Regions from separate parts of the Bovifimicola ammoniilytica genome, predicted to be linked through region 2. Evidence: riboswitches for the same ligand, from Rfam matches in the RefSeq annotation. Region 2 holds a riboswitch; each other region holds the start of a gene.

Region 1 (11,496 bases), on a different contig from region 2:
TCTATATAATTTGTATATATCTTCTTCAGAAGCATGCTTCTTAGAAGGTGTTCTTTTATCTATTATATTTCCTACTACCAATACAACTATTGAAATAATTATAATTGCCACCACAAAAAAAACAGGTACTGATTTTTTCTTCAAAATGCTTTCCTCCTTATTTTCTCAATATGAAAATGTCTATTTGTGGTGTATTATAACACTTTTTATCATCTACGTCATCTGTTTTCTCTTTTATATTGTTATGGCATATAATTAATGTGTGTATTTACATCATTTTATTATATGCCATAACTTTATATAATTAATTACATTCTTTATCTCAAATAACATTTATTGACATTCTATTAATCTCTCTGACACGTAATTAACTATTCTTGTGATATATTATTTTATAATGATACCAGGGGTAGAAACATAAAAGCCATTATATTTATTCATAAAACTATGTTTTCTACGACACGAACCTGTTCATATTTGTTTCTAACACGACTCTTTTATTTGCCGTTTCGCTATTGAATACTTCATCTATTAAGTTGGGGTCCCAACTGCCTAATTCAATAACACTTGCATTTACCGGATAATCTGATTTAGCTGTTTCCTGATAGTCTTTCACATATAAAACCGCATATATTTTTGTACCCTGATAAACATTTTTATCAACTTCGGCACTAGCCATCTTGAGAATTTCTTCCTCATTAACATTTATAAGTATGCTATTCTCAATTCTCTTAACGATTTTCTTATGCCCTGCTATAACATAATCTTCTCCATCCGGAAAAGTAATTCTTATATCCACAATACTTCCTTCAAGAATATCCGAATGCAATTCAACATACGAATATATATGAAGTCTTATGTCGTCAGCTATCTTATCCTGCTTATGCACCATACTTAAATCCATTATCGTTCCCTTACTGACATCAATTTTTAATTCTTTATTTACTAAATCACTCCTAGATGCCAGTCCTATTAAATTATTTTCTCCGTATAAGTTCAATTCAACTAAATCTGCTTCTGTTATCAAATCTCCCTTTTTCTTATCTGCATTAAGTGAATAAGCTTTAATATTAGCATAACCCTTTTGCTCATTCTTAATTTTTACCAGCTCTTCCCTGCAGGTATTATAGTTAATTACTTCTACAATTAAGATACTTCCCAATATAACTGCCGAAATAATCACCCCTGATAACAATGCAATTATCAGATTCTTTTTTCTCTGCCAAATAACCACTATGCCTCCAATATACGTTCTACCTCCATCAACTGTCTGCCTGTAATTTTAAATGGATTATTTATAACCGGTATAGAATATAGCCTTCTTCCTGTACACTCTGATATGTAATCTGCCGATTCTTTATCACCAAAGCAATACAAAAATTTCCACTGTTCATTGAACTGTACTTCCTTCAATCCTGTTACTACACCCGGTATCTTCCACAATCCTATTGAACTAATCATGTACTTTCTGTCACACATACTAATTTCATTAATAAATTTTCTATAATTACTTCCGACATCAAGTATTACACATTCATAATTTTCATGGAAAATTCCTGCTAAATTCTCTCTGGTAACATTCTGATAATATGCTACCTTATGTATATTATAAACATTATTATTAATCAAACCCTCAGGTGTACATATCTGTTTCAGAAATTCATAGTCACAATCTTCGTTCAAATCTACTATCGCTGTCTTTCTTCCTAACACCTCTGAATAATAATTTCCGAGTAATATGGAAAAATGTGTTGCTCCAGCGCCTCTAGTCATTCCTGCTACTGCCAGTTTATGATAGGTTTTTCTGCGTACTATACGTTTTCTTCTAAAATTAATCATACTTTAATGCCTCTATGCTGTTCTTATAATCATCTTACAATCATTTTATACATTTAATTAATAATTTCTCATTAATATCTTCACTATGTCCCCATAAAACTTTTCTGATTCCTTACATTGCCTAAATGGATTCTCAATATACGGCATTCTTAATACATTAATATTTCTTTGTCTCAAAAGCCTTTTTATCCCTTTATCATCCGAAAAGTTCGCAACATACAATATATTTTTATCTTCACAATCTAAAATATAATCTTCATACTTGAATTTTAAATATTCTTTGATATCGGTAATCACCACAATTACCTGATTTAAAAGCGACGATTTCTTATTATATACACCACAGTCATGTATATTCACCGATTTCCTTAATCCCATAGAATCTGCGTTGTCCTGTGTGCAAAATTTCCCATAATTAGGCAATATCTTGCATCTTTTATATGTGTATATACCATCTGAACATACTGTCTTATTATCAAAATCCAACATATTAATTATATCCTTGGATAAATTATCTTCTATATAGAATACATCTGACATTCTATGCTCTAAATACTTAGTAAGTCCTAACGCAAGGTGGGTTACTCCTGCATATCTTCTACAGCCATAAATTGCAATATCAAGCGATTTCCTATCTCTTACATTACTATTTCTGCATTTTTTACTCTTTCCATCGCAGCCATTATTATTCGTTGATGCTCTGTTAATACTTATCTTTTCAACTATTGAAGTTATAGCTTCCTCTATAATTTTTGTTGATGTATATCTGTCTTTAATGTCCTTTTCCATACATATAGATATAATTCTCAAAATATCATCTCTATAGTTATATAACTGCATCTGAAATCCCTGATATACCTTCTGTATCAGCACGCCAATGCCATACACGTCTGTCCATATACCAATTTCCCCACTATTATACTGCTCAGGCGTAATATATTCCTTAGTAGCCATATTCTTTTCATCCGGAATATCCTTAGTTAGCATGCAATTTCCAAAATCAATCAAATACACTCCATTTTTACTAATGATTATATTCTCCGACTTAATATCTCCATAGATTATTCCATATGGCTTAGTAGTATGTAATAAATGTAATATTGTACATATTCTGCATACATAACCTAGCACCTCAAGAGCATCATTTTCTTTATTATTCAAATATTCTTCAAATGATATTCCTTCAATATACTGCTCAATAATGTACCAATATTCTAAATCTTCCTCCACATCATAAACAACCGGAATACCATCAATGTCTATCATATTGAGAATATTGACTTCTGAATTATAACACTTCTCATTAATAGAATTCTTAGATATTCTCTTCATGGCACGTAATGTTCCTAATATCTTATGTCTTACCAGAAAAACCTGTGATGTGCCGCCTTCGCCTAACAGACTTATCTTCTCATATTTACCACCATTCACCCTGTAGTCCATATATTTTTTTATAAATCCCTCCTTCTTATTTAACATTTTGTTGTATGTTGTGTATTAATTATAATACATTACATTTTAAATTGCAACATTTATTTTATTTTTTTATTTTATTACAGTTTACTTTACATCTGGCATTATAATAAGTTATACTATCGTATATTATCTCAATATTAAAGTTCTAAAATCCACCATTATATGTATTCATGCATAATAATCAGAAATGTTAATTATATCAGAACTAACACAGACATATACCTTTAATATTTCGTAAACATATCCATACCAAAGGAGGAATATATATGGTTTTTGAAAAATTAAACGATAATCAGATTAAATGTGTACTTGATAAAGAAGATTTATTTTCCAGAAAAATTAATATAAAGGATTTATTTTATGGTTCCCCGGAAACAGAACAGTTGTTTAAAGAAGTGGTTTCAAAAGCCCAGGTTAACTTTGATTTTAATACTCAGAAATTTCCTATATCTATTGATGCCATCCCCCTTCCCAATGATACTCTTGTAATAATTATTACTATAGTTGAAGATCCTGAAGAAATCGATTCAAGATTTTCAAGATTTACACCTGATCCTAATGCTGCATCAGACAAATTATTTTCATCCAAAGCAGATACATCTGCCGGTCATGAAGATATTTTTAGCTTTTTTAATAATATTGCAAATCAGATTTCTAATTCTCCTAAAGATTCACCGGAAAATCCTAATTTATTTGATTCAGCTAAAAATACTTCGCCTACATTTGAGAATGCTATTATCGAGGCACCTTATGGTGTCACACCAGCATACACTATCATCTTCAAATTTGAAAATATTGATAAAATTATTGAACTCTCAAATATGCTTATAAAAATTTACCATGACCAAAATTCATTATATAAACTTGGCACTTCCTATTATCTTTTTGTATACTATACCTTGGATAATAAAGAATATTTTTATAGAATATGCGATTTGATAAGCGAATACGGAAATCTGGTTATTAACAGTCCGACTACGTTAGAACACATTTTAGAGCATGCTGAATTAATCATAGCCGATACCGCTATCCAGGAATTATCGCAAATCTAAAGTCTAATCTAAGAATATCGAAACATCATATAATAATTTCGTAAATTTGAGCAAACAAAAAAATGTATCCTGATTTTATATATTTCACAGGATACATTTTTCTGCCATACAAGGCTTTCAATTTATTTTATATTTACCCGATTATTTTGTTGCTAAATAATCATTAATCTCTGATACTAATTCATCAGCATTTAATCCGTGAACCATTGCTGCTTCTTCAAGGCTTTCACCCTGTGCAGAAGGACAACCAATGCAATGCATTCCTGAACTAAGGAGAATTGGAATAATTCCATCATCTATTCTAACAATTTCACCAATTAACATATCTTTTGAAACTTTTGACATAAATTACCTCATTTCTGCGATGTTCCGGTTTTTATGCCATTATTCGTATTAACATCGCTAAACAAATAATGACTTTATGGCACAATTATCACTTTTTTCGCCATCGCATACATTATATTACACGGCATTTATTAATGCAACTTTATTTTGTAATTGCACTTTATTTAGAACGTAAAAATACTTGAATAGTTCCTCTATTTGTATTAAAATAGCAATAAGATTTGAACACAAATCTGCGATTTACTTATATATTCTAAAGGAGGAAGAATTATGGCACACGTAATTAACGACGGATGTTTAATGTGTGGAGCTTGCGCTGGCGCCTGTCCAGTAGGAGCAATCTCTGAGGGTGCAGACAAATACGTTATCGATGCTGATACATGTATCGATTGCGGAGCTTGTGAAGGCGGATGTCCAGCAGGCGTTATCTCTGCAGAATAATCATTCCACATTTTTAAAATAAGACAAAATAATAAGACCATTACACTAACTATATTAGGTGTAATGGTCTTATTTGTTAATTATTATTATCTTTTGTATTATCTATTATTCATAGATATGTTTTTTCTTTTCTTTACTTTTGACCTGTTTCTTTTTAAGTGGATGTTTTGGATTCTTATCTGCCATAACTTATCGCCTCTTTTCTATATTTAACAGGTTATATAAGATTCTTCTATCTAAGATTATCCTTCAATAGCAATATATTTGTTTTCTTCAACTTCTTTGGCCTCTTTCTTTGGAACAAAGAGTTTTAAGATACCATGTTTAAATTCACCTTTAATGTCTTCCTGTTTTACTTCACTGCCAACATAAAAGCTTCTCTCACATGCTCCGGCATAACGTTCCCTACGAATGTAATGTCCAGTTTCTTTATCCTTTTCATCTTTGTCAAGACCTTTAGCTGCGCTAATTGTCAGGTAACCATTTTCAAGTGAAGCCTTAACTTCATCTTTTGTAAATCCAGGTAAGTCAATTTCTAATTCATAACCGTTATCATTCTCTTTAATATCGGTTTTCATTATTCTTCCTGCTTTCTTACCATATAATTTCTTATCCACATTTCTCATATCTTTATCATTATAAAATGGGAAATCATCAAACCAGTCATCAAATAAATTTTCTCCAAAAATACTAGGCATTAACATAAGTCATCTCTCCTTTTCTAAAATACTATGTTTGTTTACCATGTTTCTCTGGAACTGGGATGTTCAGGGAGCTCATAGGACTTACTTCATATCCTTTTTTTGCATCCCTTTCCTTTGTTCTAGGTGTAATATAACACTTATTATTAGCAATGTCAAGAGGTGAGTGCTATTTTTTTGTGAACATTTTGTGAACATTCTTTTTATTCATTTATTCTATTTTTAAATGCGGACACAGCAACAATAATTCCTGCAATCATTATTATTACTAATTCCATAACCTGCGTAGTATCACCAGTCTTTGGAGCTTTTGCATTTGACGTTTTTGTATCTGTTGCTTTCTCTTCTAAATTGTTATTATCGTTCTTACCAATAACTTCATTGCTATTATTATCATTATTATCAGAATCATTTCTGCTATTATCATCTGTGCTATATACAAGTGCATATGTCGAAAATTTATCCGTGTCAAATGAAATTGTACCGTTTTCCTTATCATAGATAACCGGTATCTTAGCAAATGATTTGCTTCCGTCAGCCTCCATATGCTCGCGAATTATATAAAAGCTGCCATCTTTGCCCTTTAAATCATCAGCAAGATTAAATGTAACTGTCAGATTATTGGTAAGTTCTGTTAACTTATTTTCCCATGCTTCAGTCTTGTTTCCTTTATTAATAACACTGTATAAATTCATGTCAAGATATGCGCTTACCACGTCATTTCCCACATTTTCTTTTATATCACCCTCTAAAACAGCTGCCTCATTTTCTGACAAATCCTTAACTTCTAGTCGGATATTGCCTGAATCCACAACATTTTCACCATTAGAAATGCTTCCTGACTTCACATCCGAACTCTCTGTATTAATAATATCATTTGTCTTAGTAAATAAAGCACTCAGATGAAGATTTGTACGAGGCATTATAAATGTAAATGTACTGACTTCGCTGCCTGCTGTTATTGTGTTTCCGTTTAATGAACCTGCCACAAACTGATAACCATAATCAGGCTTAATTTTTACAGTAACCATACTATCAGGTTTAATTGCCACCAGACCAACTTTTTCATTCTGGTCATTTATATTTTCAATGCCGTTGCTTCCATCAGGCAGTATTGCTGAGATTATCCTGACACTTCCATTTGCAACCTTACCATCTTCACCAAATGTATCGTCATAAGCCCAGGTAACCGTATAGACACCGCTGCCCGCCTTACTTATCTCGATATCATACATATCTGCTTCTGCAACGGTGTAGACCTGCCAGCCATCTTCTTCCACACCATCTACTTTATCTCCATTAATTTTAGCCTCAATGGAATATCCAAACTGCGGAAGAATTGATATCTTATGCATATCAGCTTTTTCCACATTAACCATATTATCTGTTACCACGCAATCATCAACTTTAATGTATGGTCCAAAAGTATCTAATAATTCCAGTCCTGACTTAATGTTTACTGTTACCGTCTTAGGATTAACTAATCTTACATCTGCGCCTTGCACATTTTCACCTGATAGCATTGTCCCAAACACACATATCATAACTAAGCCTAGTAACCATGCCATTTTATTCTTAAATTTTAATGACTTTTTCTTCTTTGTCTTAACCATATTTCTCACCTGCTTTCTCATATTTTATACATTCTTTCTCCAATTATAATAAAACTGTATAAGACCAATACGTGATTTCGTATCAGTTTTATTATTCAAATTGGTTATATGTCTGTATAACACTGCTCTCGACATTGAGATTTTAACCGCTATATCCTGTACATTTTCATCAGAAATTAACAGCGTTTTCAGCACTTCACTTTCCCTTGGCGTAAGTGAGAATTTCTCACAGAATGTCCGGAATTTTTCTTCTTCATCTGCCTCATAAGTCACTTTTTCCTTTTCATCTGTATCTGTTTTTCTTTCAAACTGATTTGAATAAATATACAGAACAATACTTATCAACGCAAACAGGCATAAAGCTGTGATTATAATTAGCATTACGTCGTTCTTAAGCAGGGCAACTGACAACGCTCCCGTAAGTATGGCGCACAAATTATTAGTAGCACGCCCAAGTCCCGCAAAAAGTTTCGGGACTTTCGTATTCCCCGACAACTCTATAAATGCTGTAGAAAAGAACACAACAAAGAACCCTGCCGAGATGTAGAAAAGTATTAACCCAACTAAGAAAGGTCCTCCCAGTTCAGTAACTACGACACATATTGTAGACAACAGCGTTACACAATACATTGTAATATTCATATATTTTCGTTCACCAATATCATATATAAAGCCTGCCATCAGACCGCTTAGAGCAAGAATAAGCCGTGGCCATTGTCCAATATCGACGCTCCCGCCTGCGTGTACTAAAGTTACGGAAATATTTAATGTAGAGAAAATGCAGCTCATAAGTACAACTGCAAGTGTCAAGGCTACACCTGCAATTAAAGGGCTCTTCATATTTCCCATTCCATTTATGTACAATACATTTTCATCTGGTATATAATCTTCTAACTTCATAATCAGCACCACGAATACTGCTAGTGTCACTGCTACGAATACCGATTCTCCAAGTTCACTAAATACCAGATTATTATTAATAAACTGCATAAATATACCAAGTGCATACGCAATACCAATATTTTCTGCTAAATGTTTACGCTCGCTTATGACAACGCTGAATATATAATGAATCTCACCTCCTAATATTCCTAATACAGCAAACAACAGACACCCCGGCAGCAATACTGACATATACGAACTGTGCCTGCATATCGTAAAAATGCATATTATACCGGCCAATGCGCTTGCAAATGCCATAATGTATTTGCTGCTGCCACTTATGATTTTGTCCAGTATCGGATATAAGAAGAATCCCATACAGCTTGCTCCAAGAATATAGCTTTCTGCCAACACCACACTCTCTGAACTTGCAACATATGTCATCATATTGTCAAACATATATTCTGCGCCCAGAAATACAAAGTTGAAAAATGCCAATGCGACTACAGACAAAATTCTTTTTCTGTTTTCTAAATCTATCTTCATTCGTGTAGTGTTCCTCTCTTCTTAAATCTAATAATTAAAACTCAGATTTCAAACTTTATGCTTTATACTTCAACTTTCAAGTTTCAAATCTCTAATCTCTAATCTCTAATCTCTAATCTCTAATCTCTAATCTCTAATCAATATTATATATATTACAAGATTTATGTCTATATTATAAACAAATGTCACCCATATTCAAGGTGACATTTGTCTCTAACTGCAGTTTTTATAACATTTGTGTAGCTTTTGCACGATATTTAATTGTTCTATTTATATAATAACTTCTTTAATTGTTCCCACAACATTTATATTTTCTTATATCTTATTTTGGTATATTTTTAATCTTTTTCTTAAAGGCAAATTCTATCTAAAAATATACTATTATTCCAAGACACAAAAAAAGCTGCAATAAAACTTTTCGTATTATTGCAACCGAACTATCTATGTAATATACCTTAGACTTCTAGCTTTGCATCCATGCATTTCTCAATAATTCTCGTAACTATTTCCTTATCAAGTGGCTTTAAGATACAACCTGCAGGTTTTAATCTGATAATTGATGCAATATTTCTCTTTTCTGCAATCTTCGTTAAGAACACAACCGGAAGTTTCCTTAATTCCTCATCGTTTCTTATCATTTCCAGCATTATCCTCCCCTCACACAGAGGCATTTCATAGCTTAAAAACATCATATCCGGTCTGTCTTTTTCTAACATACGCATTGCCTGTAATTCAGTACCCGCTGCTGATACTCTGTATCTGTCTCCAATAATTGATTTCATATCGTTATAGATTTCATCATCATTATCTACCAGCAAAATATGTTTTCGTTTGTCAGCATCAGCTTCATTATCCAATTCAGCTTCATCCCATATATCCGTTTTGTTTTTAATTTTATCCTCATTTTCTATATAGTTACTTACATCTGATATATCTTTATGTTCTGCATTTTCATCTTCCGTTATATGCAATCTGTCCGCAATGCATTTCATAATATCCCTATTCTTAATAGGCCTATATAAATGTGTATACTGCGTTTTAGAATACAGCATCTCATACTGCATCGTATCTTCTTTTTTACCTATGGTAATTATAGGAATAGCTGCATGTACAATCGTCAGGATATAGAATAGCTTTGAACTTATATTCTGATAACAACTTATAAATACCACCACCATATCCGGTCTGAACATTCTAATCATATGCGATACATCTTCCGCATTCTTCATAGAACACAACTGAACCTGATACCGACTTAACATAGCCTCTTGTATACAATGGGCCGTATCATTAAAATCTGCTACAAATAAAATTCTTTTCATAATCGTCCCTCCTGATATTCAGTGGTAGTAGTTCTATACAAATATTTCATTTCCTGCGTAAATCACAAAATATTATTTTCTTTTGCAACCTTTACCGCACGTCTGCGGTTATTAACGCTTAACTTTTTATATATATTTTTGGAATGAAATTTTACTGTATTTATGCTGATTCCCATAAAATATGCAATTTCTGAATTTGTTCTTTCATTTGCCATTAACTGTAACACTTCACGTTCAGTTTCCGTAAGACTTGGGAAATCTTTTCTACATTCCTTGAGATAATCAGGATATAATAATGCCATTTTCTTAGACAATGCTATCAGATGATTGATATAACTGTTTAGACCAACTTCTTTAATATTACGATTTCGTTTGTAATCTCTTAATAACAGATATGCCTTCTCACCTTCATCTGCAATTAATCTGTCTAATTTTCTTTTCTTAGCTACTTTTATAACCTCGTCCATTAATCCATATGCTTCATCACATTTTCCACCAGAATAATATGCTATCGCACACAATAGCTTTAATTCACACAAATCTATAACCCGATGTCCGTCCTGCAATATTTTTCTTAATAATTCACCAATTGCAACTACCGAATAATATTTGCCCTCAATTAAATATGCACGCATTTTTATCATATAACGAAATACGTCTGTCATGCACAATCTGCCATATTCGTTTGGTGATTCATTCTCAAGCCACTTCTTAACCTCTGTTATATCGTTATCATACATCGCACCCCACGCACGTAATGAATTATGATTCTCTGTTAACCACCTGCTGTCTGTCGATGTAATCTTATTATAAATCTGGTCTAACATTGGATATAGAACTGCAATCTGACCCGTAGCAATCATAATTCGCATTTGCAGATATAAAGCTGCAAACAGCACTGCGACCTCTCCGTTCTGTTCAATAATCGGAATATTTCCAACTAACGATGCTATTGCGCCAAAGCAGTCATCTTCCATATAACAAATTTCCGCATATGCAACCTCATACATTCCTATTGCACTGTCACCATACAATGCACTTAAACATTTCTTTACCTCTCCCTTATGTCCCTTAATAAAATCTCTATACTCTGATAGATCACGAAAACCATTAATAAGGCTTACTCTTCCTGCTGCAATAGGTAAATTAGGTTTCATATAGTCGGCATTTGACGAAAGTTTTCTGACTGCATGCCAGAATTTATTATTATTTCGTGCCGGAATAATTATATCTAAATGTAATCTCATAAATTCAATTTGATCAACACACTGTGCATATT
Region 2 (11,496 bases):
GAACCTCTTTATACAGGATTAGCCGGCGGTAAAGTCAGAATGATTACGAACGATAACAAGAGCATATTATCTTACGAACGTGTTAAAAATGGTAAGAAGATTACAGTTGTTGTTAATCTTTCTAATAAAGAACAGACAGTTAAATATGATAAGAAGATTTCTAAAGGCAACATCTTATTAAATGGTGATTCAACAGGAATTATCAATGATGAGAAAACTACTCTTAATACTAAAGACCTCAACACTCTAAAACCTTTTGAATATTATATTATTCTTTCAGAATAAAAATATAGGCTCTTTATCCATTTTATATATGAAACAACATCATATATAGACCGGGTAACGAGCCTGATTTATTATAATCCTGTTTATTGTCTTATAATTATTCTGCCCCTGTTATTTGTAAATGTATTAATTACTTCAGCCTGTTTATCTTACTGCTTATCTTACTGTTTATCCTACTGCTTATCGTACTTTTTATTTTATTTTTATGCAAGATATCCTTATTTTCGGTGTATAATTAAATAACGTATATTTTATGAACGGAGAAAGCTTATGACATCATATATATTAGGAACAGGTTCTGCTGTTCCTGCAAATATTGTAACAAATAAATATTTTAGCACCATTGTCGATACAAGTGATGAATGGATTACTGACAGAACCGGCATCTCAGAACGAAGAATTTCAAATAGTGATACAACTGCCACATTATCAATTAAAGCCGCTATAAAAGCTATTAAAGACTCCCATATCTCACCGGAGGATATAGATTTAATTATTGTAGCCACATTAACTCCTGATGGAAAAATGCCAAGTACAGCATGCAAAGTCCAGGCTGCAACCGGTGCCATAAATGCTATGTGTTATGATATAAATGCTGCCTGCACCGGATTTATGTATGGATTACAGACGGCCCATGCTTTCATTTGCTCTGGATTAATTAAGCATGCTCTTATAATAGGTGCTGAAACACTTTCTAAAATAATTGACTGGACTGACAGAGGTACCTGTGTATTATTCGGTGATGGGGCCGGTGCTGCCATATTAGGTGTTTCCCATTCAGATAAACGTGGCATACTATGTTTAGAACATGGTTCAGACGGAAGTAAAGGCGATGTATTAACCTGTGGAAATGCTCCACTAATTAACCCTTTTATTCAAAATAATTATACCTCTCCTTATGTCCATATGAATGGTCAGGAAGTATTCAAATTTGCCACAAGAAAAATCCCGGAAATTATTGAATCATTATCAACAAAATCCGGAATAGAAATAAAAGATTTTAACAAAATATTACTACATCAGGCAAATAAACGTATTATTCAGTTTGCCGCTAAAAGATTACATCTTAGCGATGATATTTTCCCTGTTAATCTTGATAAATATGGCAATACTTCAGCTGCAAGTGTGGCAATCCTCTTAGATGAGGTATTACATAACGGAACCGTAAAACCTGGCGACCTTATTGCTTTAGCTGGTTTTGGTGGTGGACTTACATGGGCTGGTATTCTTATGACATTATAATAAGATTGTCCTTGAATATGTAATTTACGCCTGTCGCTAAATCGTATTATTATAACATTATAATAAGATTATTCTTATTACTTTTCCCTGGCTGTATTTTTTAAAGCTCCGGTTATAGGATCAAGAAAGTATTTCATAATACTTCTTTTTCCTAAATCAAATTCTACGGTTGCAGTCATTCCCGGGAGTAATTTAATCTTATCATTATTATTTTCTATGCTAAGCTTTACAACATATACATTCTTAACTTCATCTGTTGATACTGCGCCTGCCGATATGTAAGTTATCTTTCCTGTTAATGTACCATATTCCGAATATGGATATGCCTCTAATTTAATAACTGCCGCTTTACCAATCTTCAAGTCTGCAATATCACTGTTTTTCACATAACAGGTTAACTCCATAGGTGTATTATCAGGTATAATATTCATCAGAACATTTCCTGTTCCAACGACATTTCCTGTAAGTCCCTCCTGCATATTCGTTACATATCCATCAGTTTCTGAATGAAGTATTTTATTATCCAGAATATTCTCTGCCTTTTTAATACTGTTATCAATCTCAGAAATCTTCTCATCATTGTCAGCTATTTTAGAAAGTACAGACAGATTATGTTGTTCTTTGTTATCAACAATTGAACCTTCATTCGTTTTTGCTATATACTTTTCCTGTGTAACTATATAATTAATTGTATTCTTCATACTTTCATCGTATTGATTTATATCAATTGAACTTATATCCTGATTATCTAATATCATCTGATATATTTTATTTTCTTCTTCTAGCAATTTCTTTTGTGCAGACAGATTTTCAACATCTATATTATCGTATGAGGAATCTATTTTAACCAAAATATCACCTTTATGCACATACTGACCATTACTTACCAGAACCTCATTTACCACGCCGTCCTGCTTAGCCTGAACATTGATAACACTTCCTTTTGGATTAACTGTTCCTCCTGTCGTAGATACGACATCGATTTTAGATACTGAAGCCCATATAATGGTTACTACAAGCAATGTAAATATGCTCCAGATAATAACCTTTCCACCTATATGTGCCGGTTTCTCAATTATTTCAAGAAGCTCAGGCATAAAATCATACTTAAGGTTTCTATCTCTTTTTCTACTATATTTCTTCACATAATTAAGCATTTCTTTTCTCATTAAACTCTTCCCTCTTTCTGCATATTATACAGATAATAATAAAGTCCCTGGTTACTCATTAACTTCTCTTTAGTATCGAATTCAACAAGTTCGCCATTATCTATTACCATAATCTTATTAGCATCTTTAAGTGTTGACAATCTATGTGCAATTATTAATACAGTTCTGCCCTTACATATTTCCTGTAAATTATTCTGAATAATACTTTCTGATTCATAATCAAGTGCCGAAGTCGCTTCATCAAATATAAGTATTCTAGGATTACTAATTATAGCTCTTGCAATTGCAATCCGCTGTTTCTGTCCTCCTGATAAGCCAACACCCTTTTCGCCAATCATAGTATCATAGCCATTTTGCATATGCATAATAAAATCATTTGCACCTGCTATTTTCGCAGCAGCAATAATCTTTTCCATAGATACCCCAGGACAATGTATCGATATATTTTCTGCAATACTTCCATTAAACATAAAATTTTCCTGCAGAACCACACCTATTTGTCTTCTAAGCCATGCCGGGTCGACTAAAGATATATCAACGCCATCTACCATTATCTTTCCACTTTCCGGAATATATAATCTTTGTATAAGTTTCGAAATGGTACTTTTACCTGAACCGCTCCTTCCCACTACTCCTATAATCTGTCCCGGTTCAATATCAAAACTTATATTTTTAATTACTTCCGGTGCATCAATTCTATATCTGAACTTCACTTTCTCGAAAGTAATTCTGCCTTTAATTGATGGAAGCGACAACTTATTTATATCAACTCTTGGTTCTGTTGATGTATTAAAAATATCACCTATTCTCTTAACAGACATTGATGCCTGCTGATACTCCTGCCACAATTGGACAAATCGTAATACAGGACCACTTACTCTGCCTGATAACATTCTGAAAGCAACTAATTCACCTACCGTAAATCTACCAGCCATTACATACTTAGCTCCCATAAAAAGAATTAATAAATCAAATGTTTTCTGTATAAACTGTCCAAGTGTATTAGCTGTACCTGCAACCATTGAAGTCTTATATCCTGCTTTAACATAATCAGCCTGAAGACTTCCCCATTTCTTTTCAACTTTAGGTTCTAAGGCAAATGACTTAATTGTCTGAACGCCTGTGATACATTCCACAAGATATGATTGTGTTTCTGCGCCTGCGTTAAATTTCTCATCAAGTCTCTGTTTGAATAATGGAGTTACAATAATTGATAATATTGCAAAAACCGGCATAGATGCAATTACTACAAATGTTAATGGCACACTATAAAAGAAAAGAATTATTATATAAATTATAATGAAGAATAAATCTATCAACGATGATAGAGGTGTTCCTGTCAGAAAGGACCTTATACTATCTAATTCTCTTACTCTTGCTACCGTTTCACCCGTACGTCTTGATTCAAAATATCTAAGTGGTAATGCAAAAAGATGTTTAAATAATTTGTCACTTAACATTACATCAATTCTGTTAGTTGTATGTGTAAATACATAACTTTTTGCCAGACCTATTATCATTTCAAATACATACCCTAAGAATAAACCTATCACCAGCACATAAAGCGTTGACAAAGTCCTATGTACCAGAACTTTATCAACTATGACCTGTGTTACAAGCGGTGTCAGAATTCCTAATATCTGAATAACAAAAACTGCCACCAATACTTCTATAAATTCTTTCTTATATTTTAATATTGTCGGAATAAACCACTTGAAACCAAACACAGCCTCTTTATCAATAATGCTTTTATTACTAAGCAGAATAACTGTTCCCGAAAAAATATCTCTGAACTCTTCTACAGATATTAATTTTGGTGGCTTATTTGCTTTTAGAATCATCACCTTATTATTATCTGTTTTTCCAACAATAAAATATGTATCATCTTTAGCTTTACATATTACAGGAACATTCAATTCTTCTAACTGTTCATATTTCAGTTCCTTAATTTTTCCCTTTATCTTTAACAATCTTGCGGCTGTCATCATTTCTATTTCAGTCATATCCCCTACATTTAAGGAGAGAATATGATTCAACTGTTCCTTAGACACATTTACATTGAGCAAATGTGTCATTGTCAGAAATGAAGCCATTCCACTGTTTATTATATTTTCCACTTTTGTACCCCCATTATTCTATTGATTGCTTACAAACAGCTGTGTATCTGTCATATTGTTATCCTGTGTTGTTATATTAACCATCTCTGAAACATTTCCATCATCTGATGTTGATGCCATGCTCTGTACAAGTAGTTCTGACTGTTTAAGCGCTGATTCATATACATATGTTCCATTTATTATTGAACTAAAATCGTTCTGACTTAATGAACTTCCATCTGCAAATTCTGCATTAAAGTTCTGATATGAAGAATTTATAAAATAATCATTAAGAATAATTTTATCTGTAGTATCACTGATACTTACTTCAAGATTATTTCCGTTTTTTGTCATCATAAGGTCTTCTATGGATATATTTTCTTCAAATGACAATATATTACTACCTGAATTATCAACAATGGTGTCTATTCCATCACCTCTGCCAAAGATATAGGTATCATTACCATCTCCACCGTAGATTGTATCATTTCCGACTCCGCCGTAGAATGTTTCATTTATGTTATATACATCTGTTCCTTCATATCCTGTAAGAACATCATTTCCAGCTGTTCCATTCTTGATACTTATAAGTTCTATGAGTTTATCTTTGTTCCATACTGTTCCGTCACTGAATTCTATGTTTTCAACAAAGTAATAACCGTAGCCACAGTATCTCTTGTAGCCATAGGCATTCTTTATTGTTATTCGGTCTGCGGCACTGTAACGGATTATTATATCGTTTCCAACTCTTTCTATCGTTACGTCAGATGGATTTATTCCTTTTCCGAAAACTATTCTGTCTCCATTTACATACTCTCCGTCATCATAGATTGTATCTTCTCCATCTCCAAGTTCAAAGTAGTATGTATCATCTCCATATCCTCCGTTTAGGGTGTCGTTTCCGACTCCTCCATAGAGTTTATCATTTCCGCCTTCTCCATTCAGGATATCATCTCCGGCTCCTCCATAAATGGTATCGTCTCCATCTCCTCCATTTACCGTATCGTTTCCTGAGCCTGCATACACTAAGTCGTTTCCATCGTTGGCATTTATTATGTCGTCTCCGGCTCCCGCATAGAATGTCTCATTTCTGTTATATACATCTGTTCCTTCATATCCTGTAAGAACATCATTTCCAGCTGTTCCTGTCTTTATACTTATAAGTTCTATGAGTTTATCTTTGTTCCATACTGTTCCGTCACTGAATTCTATTTTTTCAACAAAGTAATAACCGTAGCCACAGTATTTCTTGTAGCCATAGGCGTTCTTTACTGTGAATTTATCTACTTCGCTATATTTTATTACAAGGTCATTTCCTATTCTTTCCAAAGATATATTTTCAGGACTTATTCCCTTTCCGAAAACTATTCTGTCTACATTGACATACTCTCCGTCTTCATAGATTGTATCTTCTCCATCTCCAAGTTCAAAGTAGTATGTATCATCTCCATAGCCTCCGTTTAGGGTGTCGTTTCCGACTCCTCCATAGAGTTTATCATTTCCGCCTTCTCCATTCAGGATATCATCTCCGGCTCCTCCATAAATGGTATCGTCTCCATCTCCTCCATAAATGGTATCGTTTCCTGAGCCTGCATACACTAAGTCGTTTCCATCGTTGGCATTTATTATGTCATCTCCAACTCCCGCTATAACTGTAACATTGCTATTATTACTTATATTTATAGTATCAGATTCATTTGAACCAACTATCAGATTTGATGGTATTACATTCTTTAATTCTGTTATAATTTCAGGATATTCTATATATTTTTGAATATAATTAACCAAGTTAATCTGATTATCATTCATAACTGCAATATATCTGCCTATATCTTTTATAATGCCTTTTACATCTATTCCTTCTGAAATGCAAATACTCATATAAGTATCAAATATTTCTGTATTTATATAATCATCATTCTCGATAAATACCATTTCCATATAATCCTTAAGTTTTGTCTCTGCATTCAAAAGATTATAATACAGTTCATGTATATTGTTATACAAGCCATTCAATATATCTGCTGCTGTATTTACAGGATTACTTCCTTCTGTTCCAATGAAATTACGTCCCATGAACATCTCTATTACTCTGAGTTTCTTAGCATCAATATTTCCACCACGACTTCCACCAGATATATTATCTGCTCCAGTTATAAAGTATAATATTTTAGTTATTATCTCACTTTTTTCATTATCATTATCTGATTTAGCGAACAAGTTTACATATTCTGCTAATCTGCCTGTTGTGTCTTTCTGCATTAATGTATGCAATGATGCTACATTTCCTATTGCATTTACATCTGGCATCTTCTCGATATCTTCTGATATACGCTCTGATTCTTTTTCTATTGTATTATATGATTCTGAATCAAACGAAAACTCACCTATCTTCCTTTTTCGTCCATCAAAATACTTAATATATGCAGTATTTACACCATCAATTTCCTCCGTCTTAAGTGAAATTGATTCTATTCCTAATTCTTTTAATGTCTTTAATTCATTCGCTTCTGATATTCCATTTCTATTATTATCCTGCCATACAAGTAATCTGTAATATGCACTGTCTTTTTCATCTATTATCCCATCACCATTTTCATCGTATTGAGCTAATGCTTCAAAACCTAATCTTGCAATTGAACCATCCGGCATTACAGTTGAACTTCCAAACAATTCTGATCCATCATTTATAATTCCGTCACCATTTAAATCGATTGCTAATAATCCATCGTCTGACGATACCCACTGCGTCTTCTCTGAAAGCCCGTAGTTATCATTATCAAAATATACTCCATTTTCTACATCAGTTAATTCAAAGCCATCTCCATCAAGGTCAATTACTAATGGATCTGATATATAACGTACTGATGCTGAAGCTTGTCTATAACTTTTATCTAACCACCCAAACAAATGCTTAATAGATTTCCATTTGAATTTCTTATCTAATGTAATATACTTATTATTTTCTGTCCACTTACACAATCCGTCTATGACCATTTTACTAAATGACTTACCAAAATCCAATACTGTATTTACTTTATCAAATATACCTTTGGATACGCATTCAATTATAATTGAACCATCTACTATATTACAAATTTCATACAACGCTTGCAAATATTTTCCATTCGTTATTAACTCCTTGATTTCTGATATCCCTTCATTATACTTATTAACGAGTTCATTAAATTCATTATTTTGTCTTAATTCTAAGTTATTTAAAAATGTATCATAATAAAATACTCCACTAGCTACATACAAATATTCTTTAACATCTTCATTGTTTATTAATTTGTTCCATGAGACCTCTGCATCATTCCCCTCTGCCATCATTTCATCAATAAACTTCCCAATTCCATCACTTGCATTTTCCATATTTATATTAAATATATTATTTGCAATAAATACAGATTTTGATGATATTGATTTTATTAAACGGCTAACAAAACTTGAATCTCCCTCCTCCTTAAAATTACCATTTTCATCTAACAATTCTGCTGGCATATGATAGCCAACTCCAAATGAATTCGGACTTCCAATGTTTATATATTTCTTTTTTATACCTGGAAGACTCTTTAATAAGGATCCCACAAAACTTACTGTTGGTTCATAACATATTATTTTATCTGATTTTTTTTCAATATCTTCCTTATATTTATTTATAAATTCGTTTGAAAAACCTTGTCCATCAAACGAAACACATCTATCAATATCATTATTCTGTAAATAATTTTTACCCTGATTCTTCTCATACGCAATCGTCACATACTGTGCCTGATTTCCACCTGTTGAATGTCCACATACAGTTATATCTATATCTCCATCAATATTATTCAATTCTTTTCTTGCCGCATTAATAGCATCTTCATAAAATTTTAATTCTCTTTTTGGCGACTCCGTATCTGATACACATGAACCTTTAACATTTTCTGTCCATTCACTTATATTTATCTGTTTCCCATCATCATCTCTTACTATATAGGGACTATCAATATAATTTCCACAAAAAACTACGTATACTTCTGATGTGTCCTTATTAATAAAGCAAACTGATGATGTAGTAGTATCTTTTTTGTCAGGATATATCAGTTGTAAATTCATTAACTCACTATCATTTTCTATAAATGATATAATTTTATCCATTCCAAGTTCTTTATCTGTATATCCTGCTATCCCATCAAAACATGTTGTTTTTTCAACTTTCTTTATATCATTTATAATACTTTTAACGTTTTTATTACTCACATCTACAGTATCAATATTGTAATATGTTAATGCTGATAAATATAATAACTGTTCATTACTTAGACTCATTTGTTTCCTCCTCTATAAAAAAATCTATTTCATCTGTTCCAATCAATCCTCCAATTTCTTCATATCCTTTTTCTTTATATATTTTTTCTCTTTCTAAATATGTTTCTTCTGGATAGGATACTATTGAAATAGATATGCTATCATCTGACATTTTAGACTTTAATATTTTCTTAAAATACTTTTCATAATCCTGATTAAATTCATTTTCAGGAACTTCAATTCTATATGATATACATACATTTGCATTTTTTAATAATCCATCTAAAGTATTATTTTCACTTTCAATATAAAAGCTACTTGCAAAACCGCAAAAACCTTTTATTTGACATATTTCATATACAGATATATCACTAATATATCTATTAACTCCCATTTCATTAGATAAAGTATCAAATTCTCTTTTCAAAATATTTTGTTTTACCAATTCACTCATATAGTCATCTGATATTACTTTGTAAGAATCATAATATCCATCATTATCTATATCTTTATCTCCGTCTGGATATAATATAATCCAATACTCTTCTTCTTCACCTTTAATTTTAACTATAACTCTTGCATAATTATCTGAACCAATATATTTTCTCATTTGCCTACTATCTACTACTTCAAAGTCTTTTTGGTATTTATTCTCCATATATTCAAGAGCCACTTCTGCACACTTGTCTGCATTCATTACTGTTTTTTTATCACACCCTGTAGCACTTATAATTACTACTGAAAATATCGCCACTATTAACATACTTTTTTTTATCTTTTTCATTCATTTCCTCCTATAATATTTATTTTCCTTTTCTTTTGTATTAATATCTTCTGCCCTCCTTTACTTCTTTTATGCTTTTTATTTTAAAATTAAAAAAAGCATAACGAATACGTTATGCAACCGAACTATCTTAGGTATTTATTATACTAACAACTTACTTTCCTCAATAACTACCCGTAGACTCCTGGCTTTGCGTCCATACATTTCTGTATGTTTGCCCTTTATCTCTCTTTTACATTTACAGTATAATTTATTAACTTACTTTTTTCAACATTTTTTTCATTTCCAATACTTCTTTTCATACGCAATTGTCACATACTGTGCCTGATTTCCACCTGTCGAGTGTCCACATACAGTTATATCTATATCTCCATCCACATTATTTAATACATTTCTGGCAGCACTTATAGCATTATTATAAAACTCTACTGCAAGTTTTTGCTCTACTGTATCACACTCAACTGCCCCTTTCATATTACTAATCCATGTAGAATTACTATTAATGTTTCCATTTTCATCTTTATACTCATAAGGACTATCTATATAATTGTCGCAATATACAACATAAACTTCTGACGTTTCTGTATTTACAAAACATACTGATGATGTAGTATTATCAATACCACTAGGATATACCATTTGTAATTTCATTAATTCACTATCATTTTCTATAAATGCTATAATTTTATCCATTCCAAGTTCTTTATCGCTATATCCTGCTGCTCCATCAAAACAAGTTGTTTTTTCACCTTTCCTTACACCATTTATAATATTTTTAACATTTTTATTACTCACATCTACAGTATCAACATTATAGTATGCTAATGCTGATAAATATAATAATTGTTCATTACTTAGACTCATTTGTTTCCTCCTCTATAAAAAAATCGATTTCATCTGTTCCAATCAATCCGCCAATTTCTTCATATCCTTTTTCTTTATATATTTTTTCTCTTTTTAAATAAGTTTCTTCCGGATATGATACTAAAGAAATCGATATTATATCTTCTGATATTTTAGGCTTTAATATTTCTGTAATATTCTTTTCATAATCCATACTAAATTCATTTTCAGGAATTTCAATTCTATATGTTATATATACATTTTCATTTTTTAATAAACCATCCAAAGTATTATTTTTCTCATTAAAACTGAAATCGCTTGAAAAACCCCAAAATCCTTCTATTTTTGATATGTTTCGTTCTGTTATATATATATCACTAATAAATTTATTAACTATTACATTCTTAACATTACTGTCCAATTCAACTTTAATTTTATTATTAACAATATCACACATATAATCATCCGATATTACTATGTAAGAATCATAATATCCATCTTTATCTGAATCATCATAACCATCTGGACACATCATAATTCGATATTCTTTTTCTTTTCCTTTAACTCTAACATCTACTTCTGCATATCCAGCTCTTCCTATAATTCTTTTCTTTTCTTGGCTATATGTTACCTCAAAATCTTTCTGATATTTATTTTTCATATATTCCAATGCCACTTCTGCACATTTATCCTCATCCATAATCGGCTTACTTTCACAACTTGTAGAACTTATAATTACCATTGCAAATACGACTATTGCTATCATACATTTTTTTATCTTTTT
Region 3 (11,496 bases), on a different contig from region 2:
ACTAAGATTGATATGTGGTTTATAGATAAAATCGCAATCATTGTTGAGATGGAGAAGGCACTTAAGACAGAAGAACTTACAGAAGATTTATTAAGAGAAGCTAAGAGGATTGAATTCCCTGATAAATTAGTAGCTAAACTTACAGGCAAGACTGAAAAAGAGATACACGATTTAAGAATGAAATATAATATCGTAGCAGCATTTAAGATGGTTGATACTTGTGCAGCCGAATTTGAGGCAACTACACCATATTATTATTCATGCTTTGGCAGTGAGAATGAAGTAATAGAGACTAAACCTGATAAGAAGATATTAGTTCTTGGTTCAGGCCCTATAAGAATCGGACAGGGTATCGAATTCGACTTCTGTTCAGTTCATAGTACATGGGCATTTAAAGAAGAGGGTTACGAGACAATTATCGTAAATAATAACCCTGAGACAGTTAGTACAGACTTTGATATCGCAGATAAGCTTTATTTTGAGCCACTTACACCGGAAGATGTAAGAAATATCGTTGATTTAGAGAAGCCTGATGGTGCAGTAGTACAGTTCGGTGGACAGACCGCTATTAAGTTAACTGAGAGTCTTATGGAAATGGGCGTACCTATTCTTGGTACAAAAGCTGAGGACGTAGATGCAGCAGAAGATAGAGAGTTATTTGACCAGATTCTTCAGCAGTGTAAGATTCCAAGAGCAGCAGGTGGTACAGTTTATACAGCAGAAGAAGCTAAAGAAGTAGCTAACAGATTAGGATATCCTGTACTTGTCAGACCATCATACGTTCTTGGTGGACAGGGTATGCAGATTGCCACATGCGATGAGGAAATCGAAGAATTTATGGCAATCATTAATAGAATCGCCCAGGATCATCCAATTCTTGTAGATAAATACCTTATGGGTAAAGAGATAGAAGTAGATGCAGTATGTGACGGACAGGATATTTTAATTCCTGGTATAATGGAACATATTGAAAGGGCCGGAGTACATTCAGGTGATAGTATTTCTGTATATCCTGCACAGTCATTATCAGATGAGATTATTGACAGAATCGAAGAATATACAAAGAGACTTGCAAGAGCACTTCATGTTCATGGTATGATTAACATTCAGTTCATCGTATATCATGATGAAGTATATGTAATCGAAGTTAACCCTCGTTCGAGTAGAACAGTTCCATATATAAGCAAGGTTACAGGTATTCCGATTGTTAAACTTGCTACGAAAGCAATAATTGGTAAGACAATTAAAGAACTTGGATATGAACCTGGTTTACAGAAGAAAGCAGATTATATCGCAATTAAGATGCCTGTATTCTCATTCGAGAAAATCAGAGGTGCTGAAATAAGCCTTGGACCAGAGATGAAATCAACAGGTGAGTGCCTTGGTATAGCTAAGACATTTGATGAGGCATTATATAAAGCATTCTTAGGCGCAGGTGTTAATCTTCCAAAACATAAGAAAGTTATTATTACTGTAAATGATGCAGATAAACATGATGCTATTTCAATTGGACAGAGATTCGAAAAATTAGGTTACGAAGTATATGCAACACGCAGTACAGCCAAGGTACTTCAGCAGAATGGTGTAAATGCCATAAAAGTTAATAAATTATCACAGGAATCACCAACAGTAATCGATTTATTATTAGAGCATAAAATCGATATCGTTGTAGATACACCAACACAGGGTCGTGATAAGACAAGAGATGGTTTCTTAATCAGACGTATATCTATTGAAACAGGTGTTAACTGCTTTACATCACTTGATACAGTTAATGCATTATTAACAAGTTTAGAGAGCAACGTTAAAGATAACTTAACATTAATTGATATAGCAACAGTTAATACAAGATAGTTAAAAATAAGATTTTATATGAAATAATCATAGCAAAAACACACTAAATAAAGCGGTACATATTGCATATGCAATATGTATTGCTTTATTTTTAGTTAAATGATAAAATGATAAAAGTGCGAAAATGCAACAAATACGGCGTAATCAGACGGATTTAGGAAGCTAAGTAGTAATGTGGATACATCGACAGAGGGCATCTATGAAATAACATATTCGGTTAATGATTTAATCAGATGTAATGCAACTAAGACAATAAATGTTGTCGTGAAAGGTAGCGAATAAAATGGTAGAACTAAAAGAAAATAAACTCGATATTGATACATATTTGGCCTTAAGAGAATCGGTAAACTGGAAAGTGCTAAGTTATGAACAAGCGAAAAGGGCATTAGAACACAGCCTGTTTACAGTTGTGGCATTGGATGGCAACAGACCGATTGGAATGGGAAGAATAGTTGGTGATGGTGTAGTAATAGATTATATACAGGATTTAGTAGTAAGACCTGACTGTCAGAAGAGTGGCGTTGGAAGAATGATAATTGAACGACTTATACAGTATGTGAAAGAAACTAAATTAGAAAATACAGAGATAATGTTATGTCTTATGTGTGCAAAAGGCAGAGAAAAATTCTATGAGAAATTCAATTTTATCGCCCGTCCGACGGATAGTTTAGGACCTGGAATGATACAATATATTTCTGATAAACATAACTAAGAATGGAGGTTTGTCAGTTTGAGTAAAATCATACATATATATTTAATAAGACATGCCAGACAGAATAGTCCGCTTTGTAACGTGAATGTTCCACTTGCAGATGAAGGAATAGTTCAAAGTGAATTAGTCGGAGAAAGATTAAAGGCATACAATATTGATAAAGTATATTCAAGTAATCTTATAAGAGCTAAGATGACGGCAGCTATAATCAGAGAGAAATTAGGACTTCCGTCAGATGATAATGGCAAATATGAAAGAATTGGACTTAGAGAAACTGATTTTGGAGAGCTTACAGCATTGCCAGATGAAGTTATTAAGGTTAAGTATAAGGATTATTTTAATCGACGTGAATATGCTGTTTCAGATTTAAGGATACCTGGCGGTGAAAACGGCGAAGAAGTATATGAGAGAATGAATAAAGAGATTGAAGAGATAATAAATGAAGCAATTTCTGGTAATTATGGTAATGTGGCAGTAGTAACCCATGGTGGTGCTATCAGATGTTATCTTGCAGGGTTATTAGGCATGCCATTTGGAAAGCGTTTCACGATAGCTAAGACTATGGAGAACTGCTCGATAACACAGATTAATTATAATACCGAACTTAAGAATTATAGCGTGGAACGTATTAATGACTATGCACATTTAGATGGACATAGGGAATTACTAAGAGAAACATTTAAATAAATTTATCAAAAAACGGAGAAGGGCGGAAGAATTGTGCCGATGCGCCAATTCTTCCACCCAGCTAAATGTGTCGCAGGCGGCACATTTAGCGTTTATCGCCGGGCAAAATCTGATATTTTGCCCGCGGTTCCTCCGGCATAATATGCCTGCGGAAATGGAGAAGTGTGAAAAGAATATGTCAGCAGAGGTAACGAAAAAATATGATGCGAACAGCATTTCCATATTAGAGGGTCTTGAAGCTGTAAGAAAAAGACCGGGAATGTATATCGGAAGTGTTTCAACAAAGGGATTAAATCATTTAATATACGAGATAGTAGATAACTCAGTAGATGAGCATTTAGCAGGATATTGTAACGAGATAACAGTTACACTTGAGAAAGACGGAACAGCCATAATTAAGGATAATGGACGAGGTATTCCTGTCGGTATTAATGAGAAAGCGGGAATTCCTGCGGTTGAAGTAGTATTTACAATACTTCATGCCGGAGGTAAATTCGGTGATGGAGGATATAAGATATCGGGAGGACTTCATGGTGTAGGTGCTTCTGTTGTAAATGCATTATCAGAATGGTTAGAGGTTAACATAAGAGTTGATGGAAAGGTATATAACCAGAGATATGAGAGAGGTAAAGTAATGTATCCTCTTAAAGAAGTCGGAACCTGCAGAAAGAATGATACAGGAACAACGGTACAGTTCAAACCTGATGCAGAGATATTTGAAAAGACATATTTCAAGGCAGATGCCATAAAGAGCCGACTGCATGAAACAGCCTATCTCAATCCTAATCTTAAGATTGTATTTATAAATAAGAGATTTTCAGAGGAAGAGACAGTAGAGTTTCATGAGCCTGATGGAATTAAGGAATATGTTAAGGACCTAAATAATGGCAAAGATGCACTTACAGATGTTATATATTTCAAGAGAGAAAGAGACGGAATAGAGATAGAGACTGCGTTCCAGTTCGTAGACGAATTTCAGGAAAATATCTTAGGTTTCTGTAATAATATCTATACACAGGAGGGTGGTACACATCTTACAGGTTTCAAGACGAAATTCACAACTGTAATAAACCAGTATGCAAGAGAGCTAGGAATACTTAAGGACAAGGATAATAATTTCACAGGTTCAGACGTAAGAAATGGAATGACCGCAGTAATAGCAATTAAGCACCCGGACCCAAGATTCGAGGGACAGACTAAGACGAAGTTAGATAATCCTGATGCAGGAAAAGTAGCGGGCGAACTTACAGGAGAAGAATTAGTATTATATTTCGATAAGAACTTAGAGACACTTAAGCAGGTAATAGCATGTGCCGAGAAATCAGCAAAAATCAGAAAAGCTGAAGAAAAGGCTAAAACTAACCTGTTAGTTAAACAGAAGTTCTCGATAGACAGTAATGGTAAATTAGCTACCTGCGAGAGCAGAAAGCCTGAAGAATGTGAGGTATTCATAGTAGAGGGTGATTCTGCCGGAGGTTCAGCGAAAATGGCAAGAAACCGTAAGACACAGGCGATTATGCCTATACGTGGTAAGATATTAAATGTTGAGAAAGCCAGTATGGATAAGGTACTTGCAAATGCTGAGATTAAAACCATGATTAATGCATTTGGCTGTGGTTTCTCCGAAGGCTATGGAAATGATTTCGATATAAGTAAATTAAGATATAATAAGATAATCATTATGACCGATGCCGATGTCGATGGCGCTCATATTGATACATTATTGCTTACATTTTTCTATAGATTTATGCCGGAATTAATAACACATGGACATGTATACATTGCCATGCCACCATTATATAAAGTAGTTCCTAAAAAGGGCGAGGGCGAATATCTGTATGATGATAAAGCACTTGAGAAATACAGAAAGACACATACAGGATTCACATTACAGAGATATAAAGGTCTTGGTGAAATGGATGCTGACCAGTTATGGGAGACTACTCTTAATCCTGAGACAAGAATTCTTAAACAGGTAGAGATAGAAGATGGCTTTATGGCATCAGAGGTTACGAGTATGCTTATGGGAAATGATGTACCACCAAGAAGAAAATTCATTCACGACCATGCTCATGATGCAGAAATAGACGTATAGAAGAATGGAGGTAAATTGACAGATGGCAGAACAGATTTTGAAAACAGAATATTCAGACCTTATGCAGAAATCATATATAGATTATGCTATGAGCGTTATATGTCAGAGAGCATTACCAGACATTCGTGACGGTCTTAAGCCGGTTCAGAGGCGTGTATTATATGCAATGGACCAGTTAGGTCTTAATTATGACAAACCACATAGAAAATCAGCACGTATTGTCGGTGATACCATGGGTAAATACCATCCACATGGTGACAGTTCGATATATGAAGCATTAGTTGTATTAGAGCAGGACTTCAAAAAAGGAATGGCACTTGTAGACGGACATGGTAACTTCGGCTCAATAGAGGGCGATGGTGCCGCTGCAATGCGTTATACGGAAGCTAAGCTTAAGAAGTTTACACAAGATGTATATCTTAAGGATTTAGATAAAGATGTAGTTGATTTTGTACCAAACTTCGATGAGACAGAGAAAGAGCCTGAGGTACTTCCAGTCAGGGTTCCTAATGTACTTATAAACGGTGCAGAGGGTATTGCAGTAGGTATGACAACAAGTATTCCTACACATAATTTGGCAGAAGTAGTAGATGCTGTTGTGGCATATTTAGATAACAATAATATTACTACAGAAGAATTAATGCAGTACGTTCAGGGACCTGATTTTCCAACAGGCGGATTGGTTGTTAATAAGAGCGAGCTTCCTGAAATATATGAAACAGGAACAGGTAAGATTAAACTTCGTGGTAAAGTGGAATTCGAAAAGGCTGAGAAGAAATCAGACAGGGATAAATTAGTCATAAGTGAGATTCCATACACGATGATTGGTGCAAATATTGGTAAATTTATTTCTGATGTATGCGACCTTATTGAAACGAAAAAGACACAGGATATAGTAGATATATCTAATGAATCAACTAAAGAGGGTATAAGAATTGTCCTCGAATTAAAGAAGAATGCAGATGTAGAGAAATTAACAAATCTCTTATATAAAAAGACAAGATTAGAAGATACTTTCGGTGTAAATATGTTAGCTATCGTAGATGGCAGACCAGAAGTGTTAGGACTTAAAGGAATTATAGAGAACAGCGTTAAATTCCAATATGAGATTCAGACCAGAAAATATACTACACTTTTAGCTAAAGAACTAGAGCAGAAAGAGATTAAAGAGGGACTCATAAGAGCCTGCGACATCATTGATCTTATAATTGAGATTCTAAGAGGAAGTAACAGCATTAAAGATGCTAAGAATTGTCTGGTTAATGGTGATACAAGCAAGATTAAATTCAAGAATAAAGAGTCAGCAGTCTATGCAGGTAATCTTAATTTCACAGAGAAACAGGCACAGGCAATACTTGATTTACGTCTCTATAAGCTGATTGGTTTAGAAATCTTAGCATTACAGAAAGACTATGAAAATATAGTAAACAGAATAGCTGATTACGAAGAGATACTTAATAACCGTAAGGCAATGAGTAAGGTAATCAGAAAAGAACTTCTAGAAATCAAGAAAGAATATGCAGTACCAAGAAAGACTGTAGTAGAGGACGGTAAGGAAGCTGTAGTCGAAGAAGTTAAGCTTGTAGAGCAGGAAGTCGTATTCCTTATGGACAGATTCGGATATGCTAAAACGATTGACACAACAGCATATGACAGAAATAAGGAAGCCGCCGACAAAGAGAATAAATATGTATTCAGATGTATGAATACGGATAAAATCTGTATTTTCACAGATAACGGTAATCTTCATCAGGTAAAAGTAATAGATATACCATTTGTCAGATTCAGAGATAAGGGAACACCGATTGATAATCTGGGTAATTATGACAGCAAAGATGAGAATATTATATTTATTACGGATACTTCGAAAATGGCGGAACGAAAGTTGTTATTTACTACTAAGACAGGTATGATGAAACTCGTTGACAGCAGCGAATTCAATGTTACTAAGAAAACAGTAATGGCAACTAAGTTAGGTGCAGGAGACTTACTTGTAAATGTCGCTATAACTGACGCAGTTACGGCAGCAGTCATTAAAGATGGAATCTCACAGGCAGGTTATGAAAATGCATATAATCCTGTTGCGTTATCCGGTGGTTCAGATGATATGGGAGAATTTAACGGATTAGATAATGATTTAGGCGGCGGCTTCAATGATGACTTTAATAATGGTTTTGGAGATGACTTCAGTGGTGGATTCGGAGACGACTTCACAGGAGGTTATGGAGACAATTTCACACAAATGAGTTTCATGGATAATCTTGATAATCAGAACTCATCAGATACAGCTTCATCAAAAGAAAATTTATCAGAAACGGATGTAAATGGCAATTCTAATCCTGATAGCAATACAGGTGAAAATGGTAGCACAGGCAATGAGCCTTCGGAAGAAATACTGACTAACGAAATGGTAGTGCTTCAGACTGAAAAAGGAATGTTCCTGAGATTCTCATTAAAGGAGATACCTGAGAAGAAGAAAGGTGCTATCGGTGTCAAGGGAATAAAACTTAATGCAGGTGACAGCGTGTCAAATGTATATGTGCTAGATGCAGGCGACAATATGATTGTGAATTATAATGATAAAGAAGTGGCTTTAAGAAAGTTAAAGACTCTAAAACGTGGGGCAAAAGGAACAAGGAAGTAAAAGATATACACATGATGAAGTGTTTGCAAAACTAAGGGGCTAAGGGTGACAGTTAATGATTAATACTAATTATCAACTTAGATATTTGACATAATTCTTGATATATGATGTGAATAATTCCACATCATATATCAAGAATGAGTTATCTAACTCTAAAGTTGCAAATGATTTGAATTAATAATTGAAATGATATTAAATGGGTGGTTCTGATAACTACCCATTTATAATTTAAAAGATGTTTGTTAAGCTGCAAATATAAGTTTATTAATATAATTTGTGATAACCAATATATTAGAAACTGTGAAGAATAGAAAAATGTTGAAAAAAGTAAGTTAATAAATTATACTGTAAATGTAAAAAGAGATAGAGGGCAAACATACAGAAATGTATGGACGCAAAGCCAGGAGTCTACGGGTAGTTATTGAGGAAAGTAAGTTGTTAGTATAATAAATACCTAAGATAGTTCGGTTGCATAACGTATTCGTTATGCTTTTTTTAATTTTAAAATAAAAAGCATAAAAGAAGTAAAGGAGGGCAGAAGATATTAATACAAAAGAAAAGGAAAATAAATATTATAGGAGGAAATGAATGAAAAAGATAAAAAAATGTATGATAGCAATAGTTGTATTTGCAACGGTAATTATAAATTCTACAGGTTGTGAAAGTAAGCCGATTATGGATGAGGATAAGTGTGCAGAATTGGCATTGGAATATATGAAAAATAAATATCAGAAAGATTTTGAACTTGTTAGTAGCGTACAGAATAAGAAAGTTATTGGTAGAAAAGGCTACGCTACAGTTAGAGTGCTTACAGATGAAGAAAAAAAATATCGTGTTATAGTGTATCCAGATGGTGAAGAAGATACAGATAAAGATGGATATTATGATTCATATAAAGTAATATCAGACGATTATATGTGTAAATTAGTGGAAGAAAATGTGAAAGTTGAGTTAGATTATATAATTAACAAGGCAGGTTTAAAACAATTTATTAGCAATGTGTATGTGGATGAGATATGTAGAATAGATGGTTTCTGTGGGTTCGCAAGCGATTTTTATATAGAAAATGGAAATGATAATTTGGACGCTTTATTGAATAATAAGCAAGTATATATAATATATAAAATTGAGGTACCTGAAAGTGAATTTAATATAGGTTATGAAGAGAGTATTACTGAAATATTAAAACCTAAAATATCAGAAGATGTTATTTCTGTCTACATTGAATCATATCCAGAGAAAATATATTTAGAAAGAGAAAAAATATATAAGGAAAATGGATACGAAAAACTTAATATGCTAAAAGGAACAGATGAAATAGATTTTTTTATAGAGGAGGAAACAAATGAGTCTAAGTAATGAACAGTTATTATATTTATCGGCATTAGCATACTATAATGTTGATGGTAAAAAAAATGTTAAAGATATTGTAAAGATAATAGAGGAGAAGAAATATACAACTTGCTTTGATGGAGTAGCTGGATATACAGATAAAGAGCTTGGAATGAATAAAATTATATCATTTATAGAAAATGACAGTGAATTAATGAAATTGCAAATGGTATATCCTAGTGGTAGTGATAATACTACATCATCAGTATGTTTTGTAAATACAGAAACATCAGAAGTTTATGTTGTATATTGTGGAAATTATATAGCAGGAAATTATGAATATAAAGATGAAGATGGAAACATTAATAGTAATTCTACATGGATTAGTAATATGAAAGGGGCAGTTGAGTGTGATACAGTAGAGCAAAAACTTGCAGTAGAGTTTTATAATAATGCTATAAGTGCTGCCAGAAATGTATTAAATAATGTGGATGGAGATATAGATATAACTGTATGTGGACACTCGACAGGTGGAAATCAGGCACAGTATGTGACAATTGCGTATGAAAAGAAGTATTGGAAATGAAAAAAATGTTGAAAAAAGTAAGTTAATAAATTATACTGTAAAAGTAAAAGAGAGATAAAGGGCAAACATACAGAAATGTATGGACGCAAAGCCAGGAGTCTACGGGTAGTTATTGAGGAAAGAAAGTTGTTAGAATAATAATACCTAAGATAGTCAGGTTGCATAACGTATTCGTTATGCTTTTTTTATTTTAAAATAAAAAGCATAAAAGAAGTAAAAGAGGGCAGAAGATATTAATACAAAAGAAAAGGAAAATAAATATTATAGGAGGAAATGAATGAAAAAGATAAAAAAAAGTATGTTACTATTGATAGTATTTGTAACAGTAATTATAAGTTCTACAAGTTGTAAGAAAAAAGTATATATAGATGTAGACAAGTGTGCAGAAGTGGCACTGGAATATATGAAAACTAAATATAATGAAGATTTTGAAGTTGTATATAAGCATGAAGTCAGAAGAGTTTTTGGAAGTGCAGGATATGTAGAAGTAGATGTAAGAATTAAAGGAAAAGAAAAAGAATATTGTGTGATAGTATATCCGGATAAAAAAAATGATAAGGCTTATGTTTCATATAAAGTAGTATCAGATGATTATATGTGTGAATTGGTAAAACAGAATGTGAAATTAGAATTAGATAACATAATAAAAGAAATGGGAATTAATAGATTTATTAGTGAGATATATGTTGATGAAATAGGTGAAGTAAAAGGATTTCATGGCTTTTCAAGTGATTTCTATATTAATGAAGAAAATAATACGCTACAGGGACTATTAGATAATAGATGTATAGATATAAGTTATATTATAGAAGTACCAGAAAGTGAATTTAATAGTTCATATAAGAATAGTATTACGGAATTATTATATAGTAAAATATCAGGCGATATTATATCAGTTTATATAAAGGCATATTCTGAGGATACGTATACAGAAAGAGAAAATGTGTATAAGGAAAAAGGATATGAACAGCTTAATGACTTGATAACATTAGAAGATATGTATATTTTAATAAAGGAGGAGGAAACAAATGAGTCTAAGTAATGAACAGTTATTATATTTATTAGCATTAACATATTACAATATTGATACTTTAGATGTGAGTAATAAAAACGTTAAAAGTATTATAAATGATATAAAGAAAGTTGAAAAAACAACATGTTTTGATGGGATAGAATGGATAAAATTATATCATTTATAGAAAATGATAGTGAGTTAATGAATTTACAACTGATATATCCTGACAAAAAAGATACTACTACATCATCAGTTTGCTTTATTAATAAGGACACATCAGAAGTATACGTAGTTTTTTGTGGAAATTATATTGATAGTCCCTATATAGTAAGAGATGATGATGGGAAACAGATAAATATAAGTGAATGGACAGAAAATGTTAAAGGTTTATGTGTATCAGATACGGAGTTGCAAAAAAGAGAATTAAAATTTTATGAAGATGCTATTAATGCGGCAAGAAAAGAATTGAATAATATTGATGGAGACATAGATATAACTGTATGTGGACATTCAACAGGTGAAAATCAGGCACAGTATGTGACGATTGTGTATGAAAAGAAGTATTGGAAAT

The links. A riboswitch is a leader RNA that binds a small molecule or an ion and turns the genes downstream of it on or off. The one in region 2 is predicted to bind cyclic di-GMP.
Region 1: linked by a shared signal. The riboswitch ahead of OCV48_RS11005 (helix-turn-helix transcriptional regulator) and the one ahead of OCV48_RS08840 (hypothetical protein) in region 2 are both predicted to bind cyclic di-GMP.
Region 3: linked by a shared signal. The riboswitch ahead of OCV48_RS03740 (hypothetical protein) and the one ahead of OCV48_RS08840 (hypothetical protein) in region 2 are both predicted to bind cyclic di-GMP.

What each region holds. Positions count from the first base shown of each region.
Region 1 covers NZ_JAOQJN010000008.1:66,648-78,143, forward strand. The annotation lists gene OCV48_RS10960 (glycosyl hydrolase family 18 protein) at 1-144, opposite strand, end outside; gene OCV48_RS10965 (hypothetical protein) at 455-1,234, opposite strand; gene OCV48_RS10970 (hypothetical protein) at 1,234-1,839, opposite strand; gene OCV48_RS10975 (serine/threonine protein kinase) at 1,897-3,318, opposite strand; gene OCV48_RS10980 (adaptor protein MecA) at 3,582-4,367, shown strand; gene OCV48_RS10985 (DUF1858 domain-containing protein) at 4,509-4,712, opposite strand; gene OCV48_RS10990 (DUF362 domain-containing protein) at 4,983-5,153, shown strand; gene OCV48_RS10995 (Hsp20/alpha crystallin family protein) at 5,396-5,857, opposite strand; gene OCV48_RS11000 (hypothetical protein) at 6,058-7,467, opposite strand; gene OCV48_RS11005 (helix-turn-helix transcriptional regulator) at 7,492-8,895, opposite strand; cyclic di-GMP riboswitch class I at 9,320-9,387, opposite strand; gene OCV48_RS11010 (response regulator) at 9,351-10,217, opposite strand; gene OCV48_RS11015 (LuxR C-terminal-related transcriptional regulator) at 10,280-11,496, opposite strand, start outside.
Region 2 covers NZ_JAOQJN010000006.1:1,717-13,212, reverse strand. The annotation lists gene OCV48_RS08865 (alpha-amylase family glycosyl hydrolase) at 1-285, shown strand, start outside; gene OCV48_RS08860 (beta-ketoacyl-ACP synthase III) at 556-1,527, shown strand; gene OCV48_RS08855 (HlyD family efflux transporter periplasmic adaptor subunit) at 1,605-2,696, opposite strand; gene OCV48_RS08850 (type I secretion system permease/ATPase) at 2,696-4,813, opposite strand; gene OCV48_RS08845 (calcium-binding protein) at 4,832-9,106, opposite strand; gene OCV48_RS08840 (hypothetical protein) at 9,093-9,869, opposite strand; cyclic di-GMP riboswitch class I at 9,982-10,098, opposite strand; gene OCV48_RS08835 (Mbeg1-like protein) at 10,149-10,733, opposite strand; gene OCV48_RS08830 (hypothetical protein) at 10,720-11,496, opposite strand, start outside.
Region 3 covers NZ_JAOQJN010000003.1:1,503-12,998, reverse strand. The annotation lists gene carB (carbamoyl-phosphate synthase large subunit) at 1-1,854, shown strand, start outside; gene OCV48_RS13955 (hypothetical protein) at 2,029-2,136, shown strand; gene OCV48_RS03770 (GNAT family N-acetyltransferase) at 2,138-2,566, shown strand; gene OCV48_RS03765 (histidine phosphatase family protein) at 2,585-3,253, shown strand; gene OCV48_RS03760 (DNA gyrase/topoisomerase IV subunit B) at 3,429-5,348, shown strand; gene OCV48_RS03755 (DNA gyrase/topoisomerase IV subunit A) at 5,371-7,992, shown strand; cyclic di-GMP riboswitch class I at 8,352-8,468, shown strand; gene OCV48_RS03750 (hypothetical protein) at 8,581-9,351, shown strand; gene OCV48_RS03745 (Mbeg1-like protein) at 9,338-9,910, shown strand; cyclic di-GMP riboswitch class I at 9,961-10,076, shown strand; gene OCV48_RS03740 (hypothetical protein) at 10,188-10,952, shown strand; gene OCV48_RS03735 (hypothetical protein) at 10,939-11,109, shown strand; gene OCV48_RS03730 (DUF2974 domain-containing protein) at 11,085-11,496, shown strand, end outside.